3 regions of the Bradyrhizobium sp. 31Argb genome follow, and region 1 is predicted to be linked to each of the others. Evidence: riboswitches for the same ligand, from Rfam matches in the RefSeq annotation. Region 1 holds a riboswitch; each other region holds the start of a gene.

Region 1 (4,025 bases):
CGTTGCGAAGCCGATTTCGCCTGCCCGGAGCGGAGAGGGCGTATAGGCCACCTTCATCGCGGACGTGTTGCCTGCATATTTCATCCAGCCAACGATCGGCAGCACCACGGCGCGGCCGGCGGCTCCGCTCGCAATCAGCGCCGCCGCGCCAATCCAGGCCGGCATCTCGGCGAGCGCCGCGACGCGCAATGCAATTGCGAAAATCAGCGCAAGCGTGCCATAGGTTCCAATCCGGCTGTCCTTCATGATGGTGAGACGCTGTTCGACCGTCCAGCCGCCGCCAAAGCTGTCTGCGGTATCGGCCAGGCCATCCTCGTGCAATCCGCAGGTGAGAAGGACACTTGCCAACACCGCCAGGAGCGCCGCGATGACTGGCCCCAACACGAGGGCTGTGAGCACAAGGGTCGCCGCCGAAACGAGACCCACGATCGCACCAACCAGCGGGAAGAATTGCGACGAGCGGACCAGCCACTCGGAATCAGGCGCATCGTTCGAAGCGCCGACAGGGATGATCGTAAGGAATCGGACCGCGTCGCGAAAACGATCCAGGCGCATCTAGATCCTTCCCTCCAGCACGTCGCTGAGGTCGGCGACATCGGTCAGCAGGCGGGACGCGGCCCGTACCAGCGGGACGGCCAGCAACGCGCCGGTACCCTCGCCAAGTCTCATGTCGAGAGCGAGTAGCGGCCGTGCCTGAAGCGCCGCGAGCACGATGTCGTGACCCTTTTCGGCCGACCGATGCGCGAACACGCAATAGTCGCGCGTCGCCGGCGCCAGCCTGACGGCAACAAGGGCGGCAGCGGACGAAATGAAGCCGTCGATGACGACAGGACGACGATGCGCCGCTGCGCCAAGCGCTGCGCCCGCCATCATGGCGATCTCGAGGCCGCCGAATTCCCTGAGCACCTCGAACGGCGCCGTGGCATCGCTACGATTGGCCGCCTTGTGGATGGCAGCGCGCTTGCGCGCCATGCCCGGCTCGTCCTGGCCGGCGCCGACGCCGATGCAGTCATCCAGCGGAGCGGGCGCCAGCCGATGCACCAGAAGCGCCGAAGACGCCGTGTTACCTATTCCCATCTCGCCGAGCGCGATGATGTCGGCGCCATCATCGATTTCACCGAAAGCTATGGCAAAGCCGGCCGCGAGCGCCTTGCGCGCTTCCTGGGCCGACATCGCCGCCTCGCGCGCAGAATTCGCGGTGCCGGCCCGAATCTTGATGGCGAGGAGGTCGCGATGGGAAGGCAGTTCGCTGGCGACGCCGGCGTCCACGACGCGGATCCTGACATCCGAGGCGGCCGCAAAGGCGTTGGCGCTGGCGCGACCTGCGAGATAGGTCCTTACCATCGCGGCCGTCACGGCGGACGGATATTGCGAAACGCCTTCTTCCGTCAGCCCGTGATCACCAGCGAACACGAGCAGGACGGCGTTCTGCAGCGCTGCGGCCGACGGATGGGTGATCGTGCCGAGCTGCACAGCCAAATCTTCGATTCGTCCGAGCGATCCCGGCGGCTTGGCTTTGCCGTCGATTCGCGCGCGCATCGTTGCGGCAAGCGTCTGATCGATTGGAGCGATCGCGGGGATTTGCCAGTCAGATGGGATTTGGAAGGTCATGGGCTCCTCGTGCGCGCGCCTTAAGTGGCCGAAGGAAACGGGCAGGTCAACTGCGGTTGACCGCCGTCGCGGGGACAGCTAGCGTGGCGGCGATGGTCCTTCCTTCGGGAAGGTGAAAAAGGGAAGCCGGTGCAATGCCGACGCTGCCCCCGCAACTGTAAGCGGCGAGCCAAAGCCGAAGCCACTGGGATGACCGGGAAGGCGGCGAGAGGCGACGACCCGCGAGCCAGGAGACCTGCCATCGCGTATTGTGCTTTGGAGGTTCGTCGGGCGGGGTGCACCGGACGGAATGAGTTCGATGGTCGTTCCACCGTCGAACGCGATCCAACAAAGCTCGCGGCCGTCATGGCCCTGACTTGAGCATTGTGATGGATCGCAACGACGTCGATCAGCAAGACGCTGATACTCGCCCGGACGAAGCTTTGCCTGCGACCGCGCCTGGCGGTTCTGTCATCGTGAGCGTATGCGTCACCTGCAAGACGTCAGAGGGCGTCCTGGCTGGCCCTGCCATGTTCGACGCGATCCGGATCGCTACAAGCGAACGTGATGCTGCCGTTCAAGTCCGGCGCGTGCAGTGCTTGAGCGTGTGCAAGCGGCCGACCACGGTCGCGGTTTCGAGCTCGGATGGTTACACGTTCCTGTTCGGCGACCTCCAGCCCGAGGGTGCTAGTGCCGTCGTGTCTTTCGTCGATTCCTATCGCAAGTCGACCTACGGCCTGGTGCCGTGGCGCGAGCGCGCCGAAATCCTGCGCAAGGGAATGGTGGCGCGGCTGCCGCCCGCCCGCTGGTCGCCCGAGGATGGCAGCGCTCCGAAATGACTGATCTCTCGACCACGCTGGTGCTGGGGGGCGCACGTTCGGGCAAATCGGCTTTTGCCGAGCGGATGATTGCCGAAAGCGGCCTTGCACGCGTGTATCTGGCAACGGCGACCGCAGGCGACGGAGAGATGCAGGACAGGATCGCGCATCATCGCGGCCGGCGTGGGTCGGATTGGACAACCGTGGAGGAGCCGCTGGCGCTCATTGATGCCTTGACACAGGTATCGCGGCCCGGCTGCGCGGTGTTGGTCGATTGCCTGACACTCTGGCTCTCCAACCTGATGCTCGCAGGGCGTGACCCCGATGTCGAGACGAAAGGGCTCGCGCGGTTTCTTAGCGTAGCAGCAAACCCTGTTGTCCTGGTGTCGAACGAGGTCGGTCTCGGCATCGTGCCTGAAACCAGGCTCGGCCGCGAATTCCGCGATGCGCAGGGCCGTCTCAATCAAGTAATCGCCTCGGTCGTTCCCAACGTCGTGTTCGTCGCGGCCGGCCTTCCGCTGTGGCTCAAACGTTCCTCTTAAGGAGTCCTGAAATATGTCTCGTGTTCCAGTTACCGTGCTTACTGGCTTCCTCGGGGCCGGAAAGACGACGCTGTTGCGCTCGCTTCTAACGCAAGCCGACGGTCGCCGCATCGCCGTCATCGTCAACGAGTTTGGAGATGCGGGTTTCGACGGCGGTCTTGTCGAGGAATGCGCGGCCAAGGCCTGTGCGCCCGGCGATATCGTCGAGCTGACCAACGGCTGCATCTGCTGCACCGTCGCCGACGATTTCATTCCGACGATGGACACGCTCCTGACACGCGACGAACCGCTGGATGCGATCGTGATCGAGACCTCCGGACTCGCGCTGCCGCAGCCACTACTGAAAGCGTTCGCATGGCCTGCGGTCCGCACGCGCGCGACCGTCGACGGCGTCGTGACGGTCGTCGATGCGCTGGCGCTGTCCGGGGGGCGCGTCGTGCTCGACGAACAGGCCGTCGGGGCTCAGCGTGCCGCGGACGAAGAGATTGATCACGACGACCCGATCGAAGAAGTGTTCGAGGATCAACTCGCCTGTGCCGACCTCGTGGTCCTTTCCAAGAGCGATCTGGTGTCGCAGGAGGTGCTTGGTGGCATCGAACAGCGGCTCATCGCACAATTGAGGCAAGGTGTTCGCGTCGTCCGCTCCCATGGTGCGCTTGCTCCCGATGTCCTGATCGGAATGAAAGCCGATGCCGAGAATGACCTCGCCGCGCGGGCGGGTCACCACGGCGAAGAAGAAGAGCACGATCACGACGATTTCGACAGCATCGTCGTGACGCCTGCGGCGGCCGAGAGCGTCGAGGCGATGCGCGCGCGGGTCAGCGACGTCCTCGGTCTCTCGGGGGTGCTGCGCGTCAAGGGCCATGCACGGATCTCCCAGAAGCCTGCGCCGATCGTGGTGCAGGCGGTCGGCAGCCGTGTCGAGCTGGCGTTCGCGCGGCCTGACGCCAAGCAGGCCGAGCATCTGGTCGTGATCGGCCTGAAGGGCTTCGACGCCGATGCGGCGCGCCGCGCGCTTGCGGGATAGCCTTTCGAAAGGCGATCAATGCATCTGAAACTCGACAGCGGCGGCAGC
Region 2 (4,025 bases), on a different contig from region 1:
CCAGGGCCGGCGTGACCTGACGATCATCGGATCCGCTCACTCCTTCGATGTCGACATGCTGGCAGGCGCCGGCTGCCTGAAGAAGGTCGAAACGTCTTATGTGGGGCTGGAGAAGCATGGCCTGGCACGCAACTATCGCCGCGCGGTGGAAGGCGGACGCCTCAAAGTCGTGGACTATCCCGAGATGGCCTGCTGGGACCGCTTCCGCGCCAACCAGGATGGCTTCGACTTCTGGCCGGCCAAGTTTCTGGGCGGCAATGATGTCGTCACCTACAACGACGAGATCAAGGAATTCCCCTGCCCCATCACCGGCCGCAGGCTGCACGCTTTCCCGGCGGCAAATCCCGATGTGGTGGTGATCCACGCCATCGCGGCTGACGAGCAGGGCAACATCGTAACGCCGGCGCGGCGGCTGCTGCCGCAGAGCGGCGACGTGCTCATGGCCCGCTCGTGCGAGCATGTCATCGTGACGGCGGAAAAGATCGTACCGAAATCCTTCATCAAGCGGCATGCCCGTTTCGTGGAGCTGCCCTCCTATCGGATCAGCGCCGTGGTGGAGGTCCCATGGGGCGCGCATCCGACGCCTACGCTGGGGCGATATCTCGCCGACGATACCCATCTCGATGCCTATGTGGCGGCCTCTGCAAGCGAGGGCACCTTCGCCGGATACCTTGATGATTGGGTCCGCCGGCCGGCAGACCATTTCGCTTATCTGGACAAGCTCGGCGCCGCCCAACTTTCCCGTCTCACCGATCTCGGAAGCCTTGCATGACCGCGCCCGCCACCCTCAACGAAACGCTCGCCGTCGCGCTGGCGCGCAGCTTTGCCGATCGCGAGGTCGGCTTCACGGGTCTCCTCACGGGCGCCGCGGCGGCCCTGTTCGGGACCGGCATCCCGCTTGCGGCCATGGAGCTCGCCAAGCGCATGCATGCGCCGAACCTGACCATCCTGCTCGCCGGCTGCTACCACAACCCGGACTTCAGCGAGATCGACCGGCTGCCCGACTCGGAGCACAGCGCGATGCTGCGCGACCTGCCGTGCGAGTCCCAGATGGTCGACTATCCGGGCCAGTTCGTGCTCAAACGCGGCGATGTAAGCTTCGGATTCAGCAGTGCAGTGCAGGTGGACCGCGTCGGCAACATCAACAGTGTTTGCGTCGGCCCGCACGACCGGCCCAAGGTTCGCCTCGTCGGCCCCATCCTGCAGCCCGAGCACATGACGCTGTTCCGCCGCGAATATGTGATGATGCCACACCATGACCGGCGCAACTTCGTCGAGAAGGTCGATTACGTCTCCGGCGTCGGCTACCCGGGAGGGCTCGACGGGCGCAGGAAGCTCGGCCTTGACTGGGGCGGCCCCTGCATGGTCGTCACCCCCAAATGTCTTTTCGACTTCGACCGCGAGGCCGGGCACATGAAGGTCCGCTCGATCCACTGCGGTGTCAGCCGGCAGGAGCTGCAGGACGCCACCGGATTCGACCTCGGCGACCTTTCATCGATTCCCGAAACCGAGGCGCCGACAGCAGAAGAGTTGCACATCCTCCGCCGCGACGTGGATCCGCGCGGTGTCCTGATGCCGGCCCAATGACAGGATTGACTTCGGCTCAGACACCCCCGTAGATCACGAGTGACGGTTCCCCTCGACGGGGATCAAAAGGGAACGTGGTGCGGGACTTCTCCCCTAAGCCACGGCTGCCCCCGCAACTGTAAGCGGCGAATCTTTCGTCATACGCCACTGGGAGCCTCGGTCCTGGGAAGGCGACGAAAGGTTAGGACCCGCAAGCCAGGAGACCTGCCGTCAGCCGTGGTCACACGCGAAAATGTCGGTCGGGGAGTACAGACATTGCTTTCGCCCAGCGTGCCATAGGCACGTTCGAGCGAGACCTCGTTCGCTGTGACGTGCCACTGACGTCATACCGAGGCCTGCTCGTGCTCTCTATCGTTACTATCCCAAGGCAGCGTCATGCTGCGCTCGCGTTCGGATGCCTTCTCCCAATTGTGCTGCTCCACTCTTGTTCTGCAAAGGCCCAGCAGCCTGATTCGTCCCATGTCTTGCCTCCGGTCAGCGTTACCCAGCCGCAAAAGCCTCCGGCAAAGCGTCTCAATCATCAGCGTTCAACTTCCGCAGCGCGACCTGCGCGATCTCAGTCGAGCCGGAGCGCAGCGGCACGCAGTGCCGCGCCCTCGATCGCAACATCCGACACGCCATCGCCGACGCTGAGCCTGAACAAGCAGAACGCGAGTGGCAGCCGCCTCAACCTCACTCCACTGCAAACGCCCGCCAGCGTCGAAACGATCACCTCGCAGACCATCGCAGAACGCGGCCAGCATAGTATCACGGACGCGGTCACCCAGAACGCAGTGGGCTTTACCGCAAGCCCGGCCCCCGGTAATGGCGGCCTCTCGTTCAGCACACGCGGCTTCACCGGAAGCAATTCGGTGATGACGCTTTATGACGGCACTCGCCTCTATGTTGGTGCCGGAACCGTGACCTTTCCATTCGATACGTGGTCGGCGGATCGCATCGAGATCATGCGCGGGCCAGCCTCCGTTCTGTACGGCGAAGGCGCGATTGGCGGGATCATCAATGTGATCCCCAAAAAACCCGTCACGACGCCCTACAACGATGCCGAGATGTCGCTCGATACCAATACGACGCGACGCATTGCAGTGGATAGCGGCGGCCCGATCAATCCGAACGTATCCTATCGCGTCAATGCCGTCGGCAACATGTCGAACGGTTGGGTTGACCGCGACGAGACATCGAATCTGGCGATCTCGGCCGCGGTGCGGGTCCAGGCCGCCGAAAATCTCGCTTTCACACTCTCGAACGACTACGGCAATCGAAGCCCCTCGCGCTATTTCGGCACACCGCTGATCAACGGCGCAATCGACGACGCGTTGCGGTTCAAGAACTACAACGTGCTCGACAGCGCGATCCGCTATCAGGATAACTGGAGCCAGTTCAAGACCGAGTGGGACGCGGCGGACGGAGTCAAGGTCCAGAACACACTCTACTACCTGACCAGCCGTCGGCACTGGCGTGATGTCGATCTATCTCAGTCAGCAGCGCTCCTCACTGCACCGCATACTAAAGCCCTGTCGCGCAAACAGAACCCCCGGCAATCGCTTGCCGGGGGGCTTGATTAAGTTTCGTGTGAAACGAGGATCAGAAGTTGCGCTGAACGCGGACGTTCAAGCTGAACGTATCCTGGTCCTTGAAGTCGTACCGAGCGGTCGGCATCGGCGCCGACGGGGTAAGGATAGCAGAGCCAGTGAACTTCTGGTCGAGGTGGAACCACATGAATTCGCCCGAGAACGTCAGGTTCTTGACCGGGGTCCAGCGGGTGATCGTACCGAGCTGCGAGACGTTGAAGTCGGGGTTACAGCTGAAGTCGGCACTGGTCGCTGTGAGGCGGGCAGCAGTGAAGGTGGAGCAAACGAAGAATTTTGCCGTGTTATCGTAGCTCACGCTGGAGTAGCTGCCGAACAAGCTGCTCGACCAGTAGGGATCCCAGTTGTGGTTGAACGCACCACGGACGCCCCATGCTGTCGTCAGATGGATTTTCCCATCAGCACCAAACAACGGACCCGCCAAGCCAGCCGGTGCATATACTCCGTCCGTCACCGCCCCGAAGCCGATGCTCCCGAAGGAACCGAAATTACCGCTACCGAACATCGAGAACGGGTTAGGCGATGTCGACGACGTCGAGATCACCTGCTTGGTGTTACCCTTGGCAAAGGTGGCATCGATCTTGAAGTCGTCGCCGGGACCGGTCGGGATGTTCTTGATCTGCAACGCAGCCATCACCGCGCCGCCCCACTTGGTGTCGGGGTGACCGGAGAGTTCAGACAGATTGGTCGGCGCCGCACCCGGCAGACCGACCGCACCGGCAGGAGCACCGACCGTATTCAGGACATTGTAGGAGCCGTTGACTTCATGCGCCGAAGCCGAAATCTGGAACAGACCCCAAGCCTGGTCGATGCGGATGTTACCGACGACGTCGGGCGCATGCACGCCGGCAT
Region 3 (4,025 bases), on a different contig from region 1:
GGCGCCGCTGAGCTTGAGGTCGATCGTCGCATCGCCCGGAATGCGCGTTTGCGTATTGGCCTGGTCGTTATCCATGACGCGCGAGCTCCAGGCGCGCAGCGTGGCATCGAGCACGAGATAGTTGTCCCAGATATTCCAGGTCACGCCGAGATTGCCGGTGTAGCGCGACACCAGCGGCACGTCGTTGCCCGCGAACTGTCCCTCGCGGAACACAGCACGCGTGTAAGCCATGCCGCCGCGCAGCGACACGGTATCGCTGACGCGCAGCGAAGCCTGCGTCTCCGAGCCATAGCGCCGGGTCGGCTCGAGGTTGACGTTGAAGAACAGCACCGGATTGAAATGGATCTCGTTCTCGAGGTCCATGTTGTAGACGCTGGTCTGCACCTGGAATCGGCCCGTCTTGACGCGGAATCCGCCTTCGACGTCATGCGAGGTCTGGGTCTTCAACTGGAAATTCTGCGGCAGCGGATTGAAGAAGGCGTCGAACGCGGGACCCGTCGAGACGCGCTCGTCGACATCGGGCGTGCGGAAGGCGTGCGCGGCGCGGGCGAACACCGAGAACATTTCGGTGAAGCGATGCTCGACGCCGACATGCAGCGCGTAGTTGGTCTCGCTCTGGTCGAGCGGCGTCGCCTGCGCGTCGAAGGCGAACGGCGCGTTCGGATCGTAGCGGTCGCGCGCGTTGAGCCAGGTGTTCTGCACCCGCGCGCCATAGGAGAAATCGGTCGTGGGCAATAGGCCGACCGTGTGCATCCAATAGCCGGCGAGCGACTGCTGCGACAGGTCGTAGGTATGGATCGGCGGCACGCCCCGGAACGCGCCGCGCTGCTGGTTGAACGTCGCGTCGTAATAGTCGATGCCGGTCAGGATCGACGACGGAATCCCGAAGATCGAATTGTTGATGCTCAGCCGCGGCGTGATCGACCAGGTCTGCAGCGCGGCGTCATTGTAGGTGGATGTCGCGCTGATGAATGGTGAGGCGCCGAAGAATCCGCTTTGCGTGTCCTTCTGGCGGTAGCCGCCATCGACGATCAGGTCGACGCCGTTCAGAAGCGTCTTGGTGAAGCCAGCCGTCGCGCTCGCGCCCTGCTGGTTGCCGTAGTCGAACGGTGTGGCGGCGCCCCTGCGGTCGGTGACGAGTTGGTTGATGCCGGCGGATGGGTCGACGATCCGGCCGCCCGGAAAGCCCAGCTTCTGGTCGTCGCCGGTCACCGTCAGGAATGCTTTCAGGTCCGGCGTCGTGTAGTTGAGATTGCCGACGCCGTTGCGCTGGTCGAGCGCATTGTTCACGCGGTAGCCGTCGGACTTGATGCCGTTGCCGTAGAACGACGCCGACCATGGCCCGGAATTCATCGCGGTCGAGATCGCGGCCATGCGCTGGTTGAAGGAGCCGTACCCGGCTTCGCCCCGGATCGAGACCGGCGGGCCGCCGATGCCGGTCTTGGTGACGATGTTGATCACGCCGCCGATCGCGTTGTCGCCGTAGAGTACGGCGCCGCTGTTGCCGCGGGTGATCTCGATGCGCTCGATCGAATCCAGCGGGATGGTCGAGAGATCGACCTGCGCCATGTCGATGTCGTTGAGGCGCCGCCCGTTGAGCAGGAACAGCGTGTTGGCGGTGGCGAACGCGCCGAAGCCGCGCAGGTCGACCGAGGTCTTGGCGCCGTTTACGCCGCCATAGAGCGATTGAAGCTGCACGCCGGGCGCCTGCGCGATGATCTCCGGCAAGGTGTGCGATGGCGAATGCGCGATGTCGTCGGCGGTGATCACGGTCGAGGACGTCCCGACGATGCCGGCGAACTGCGGGCTGCCGCCGCTGCCACCGGATGAAGCTCCGCTAGCGGCGCCGCCGCCCGAGCCCGCGCCGCCGGCCGGTTGCGCGGTGGTCGGCACCTGGCCCGGCGCGGGACGCCGGGGGCCTGGAGTGCCGTCGGAAGCGGGCTTGGCACGGGTGCGGTTGTGGTCGCCAGGCGCTCTGACCTCGACCGGTGGCAATTGTTCGGAGGACGCTTCCTGCGCCTGCGCGGCAGAAACGTACAAGGCGGGCGCCAGCATGCTCGACGCGAGCAGGAGTGCCCGGCGTTGCTTGGTGGCGGTGATAGCAGAGAACATCGGCGAGACCTCGGTATGACGTCAGTGGCACGTCACAGCGATCCGAGGCTCACCATCGCGTTTCGCGCTTCAGGTGAAGCAAATGCCTGTACTCCCCGACCGACATCGTCGCGTGTGACCACGTAAGACGGCAGGTCTCCTGGCTCGCGGGTCGTTACCCTTCGTCGCCTTCCCAGGACCGAGACGCCCAGTGGCATAAGACGAAGGATTCACCGCATACAGTTGCGGGGGCAGCCGCGGCTTGAGGGAAGTTTCCCGGTACCGCATTCCCTTTTGATCCCGATAGGAACCGTCGGGGCCATCTAGGATTTTGGCGACGCCCGAGTCAATCCCGGCGAAACTGCGGCGCCCCATCCCCAATACGCTTTTTTGTTCCGGTGTCGCTTGTCTGCCACCGAATTCGCTGCAAGAAGCAGGGCGCGATGAGTGCACAGGATTTCACGATAGCGGCGGGTCTCGCCGCGCGGCGGCGGTTGGGGGCGACCGTTGCGATGATTGCGTTGGTTGCCGTGCTGATGCTGATCTCGCTCGGCACCGGCCCGGTGCGGCTGTCGCCGCTGACGGTGATCGAGGCGTTGTTCGGTGGCGGCAGCGATGTAACGCAGGTGATCGTGCGCGAGATCCGCCTGCCGCGGACCATCCTGGCGTTCGCGATCGGCGCCATTCTCGGCCTGTCAGGCGCGGCGCTGCAGGGCCTGTTGCGCAATCCCTTAGCCTCGCCCTCGCTGTTCGGCGCGCCGCAATCGGCGGCGTTCGGCGCGGTGCTGGTGATCGCGCTCGGGCTGGCCGATGTCCGCTCCTACGCGCTGCCGGTCGCCGCCATCATCGCCGCGTTCGGCTCGGTGTTCGTGCTGCTCGCGATCGCTGGCCGCAATGCGGGGCTGTTGATCCTGATCCTCGCCGGGCTTGCGATTTCGAGCCTTGCGGGCGCTGCGACGGCGCTGGTGATGAACCTCGCCAGCAATCCGTTCCTGGTGCTGGAGATCGCGTTCTGGCTGCTCGGCTCGCTGGAGGATCGCAGCTTCCAGCATGTCGCGCTGGCGCTGCCGTTCATCGTTGCCGGCGCGGCCATCCTGCTGTCGCAGGCCAGCGCCTTCCGTGCGCTCACGCTTGGCGAAGAGACCGCGCAAAGTCTCGGCGTCGATGTCGGCCGCCTGCGGCTGTTCGTGATCACAGGCGTTGCGCTCGGCGTCGGCGGCGCGGTGGCGGTCACCGGCACCATCGGCTTCATTGGCTTGGTCGCGCCGCATCTGATGCGGCCCGTGATCGGCCACGACCCGGCGCGGCTCTTGGTGCCCAGCGCGCTCGCGGGCTCGGCGCTGTTGCTCGCGGCCGATATCGCGGTGCGCATCATCCCGTCGACCTCGGACATCAAGGTCGGCGTCCTGACCTCGATCATCGGTGTGCCGTTCTTCCTCTATCTCATCGTACGCGAGCGCCGCGCGCTCGGCGGAGGCGTCGCATGACGGCGCTTGTCGCAGAACATCTTAACGTCGCGCTCGCCGGCCGCCGCGTGCTCAGCGACGTGTCGCTGCAACTCGCCTCAGGTCATCTCGTCGCCCTGGTCGGTCCGAACGGAGCCGGCAAGACCACGCTCTTGCGCGCGCTCGCCGGTCTCATTCCCTCCGATGGTGTCATCAAGGTGGGTGGCGAGGCGCTCGCCGCGCTGCCGCTGCGCGAACGGGCCAAACGCTTCGGCTATCTTCCGCAAGGGCACATGGTGCACTGGCCGCTGCCCGCGCGCGACATCGTCGCGCTCGGCCGCTATCCGCATGGTGCCACCGATCCGGCACGGCTGTCCCCGCGCGATGTCGAGGCGGTGGTGCGGGCGATGCAGGCGGCCGACGTCATGGAGTTCGCCGAGCGCCGCGTCACCGAGCTTTCCGGCGGCGAGCGCAGCCGCGTCGCACTGG

What was found. Region 1 has a riboswitch for cobalamin ahead of AAFX91_RS00655 (DUF1636 domain-containing protein). Riboswitches for the same ligand answer to the same signal wherever they lie in the genome.
Region 2: another riboswitch for cobalamin. It lies ahead of AAFX91_RS25020 (TonB-dependent receptor); the one in region 1 lies ahead of AAFX91_RS00655 (DUF1636 domain-containing protein).
Region 3: another riboswitch for cobalamin. It lies ahead of AAFX91_RS31960 (TonB-dependent receptor); the one in region 1 lies ahead of AAFX91_RS00655 (DUF1636 domain-containing protein).

The regions. Positions count from the first base shown of each region.
Region 1 is NZ_JBEGDB010000002.1:21,947-25,971, forward strand. Features, by position in the region: gene cobS (adenosylcobinamide-GDP ribazoletransferase) at 1-555, opposite strand, end outside; gene cobT (nicotinate-nucleotide--dimethylbenzimidazole phosphoribosyltransferase) at 556-1,611, opposite strand; cobalamin riboswitch at 1,688-1,869, shown strand; gene AAFX91_RS00655 (DUF1636 domain-containing protein) at 1,980-2,429, shown strand; gene cobU (bifunctional adenosylcobinamide kinase/adenosylcobinamide-phosphate guanylyltransferase) at 2,426-2,950, shown strand; gene cobW (cobalamin biosynthesis protein CobW) at 2,964-3,977, shown strand; gene cobN (cobaltochelatase subunit CobN) at 3,996-4,025, shown strand, end outside.
Region 2 is NZ_JBEGDB010000145.1:12,819-16,843, forward strand. Features, by position in the region: gene AAFX91_RS25010 (CoA transferase subunit A) at 1-772, shown strand, start outside; gene AAFX91_RS25015 (hypothetical protein) at 769-1,587, shown strand; cobalamin riboswitch at 1,614-1,814, shown strand; gene AAFX91_RS25020 (TonB-dependent receptor) at 1,899-3,149, shown strand; gene AAFX91_RS25025 (porin) at 3,169-4,025, opposite strand, start outside.
Region 3 is NZ_JBEGDB010000240.1:5,989-10,013, forward strand. Features, by position in the region: gene AAFX91_RS31960 (TonB-dependent receptor) at 1-2,112, opposite strand, end outside; cobalamin riboswitch at 2,224-2,421, opposite strand; gene AAFX91_RS31965 (FecCD family ABC transporter permease) at 2,604-3,578, shown strand; gene AAFX91_RS31970 (ABC transporter ATP-binding protein) at 3,575-4,025, shown strand, end outside.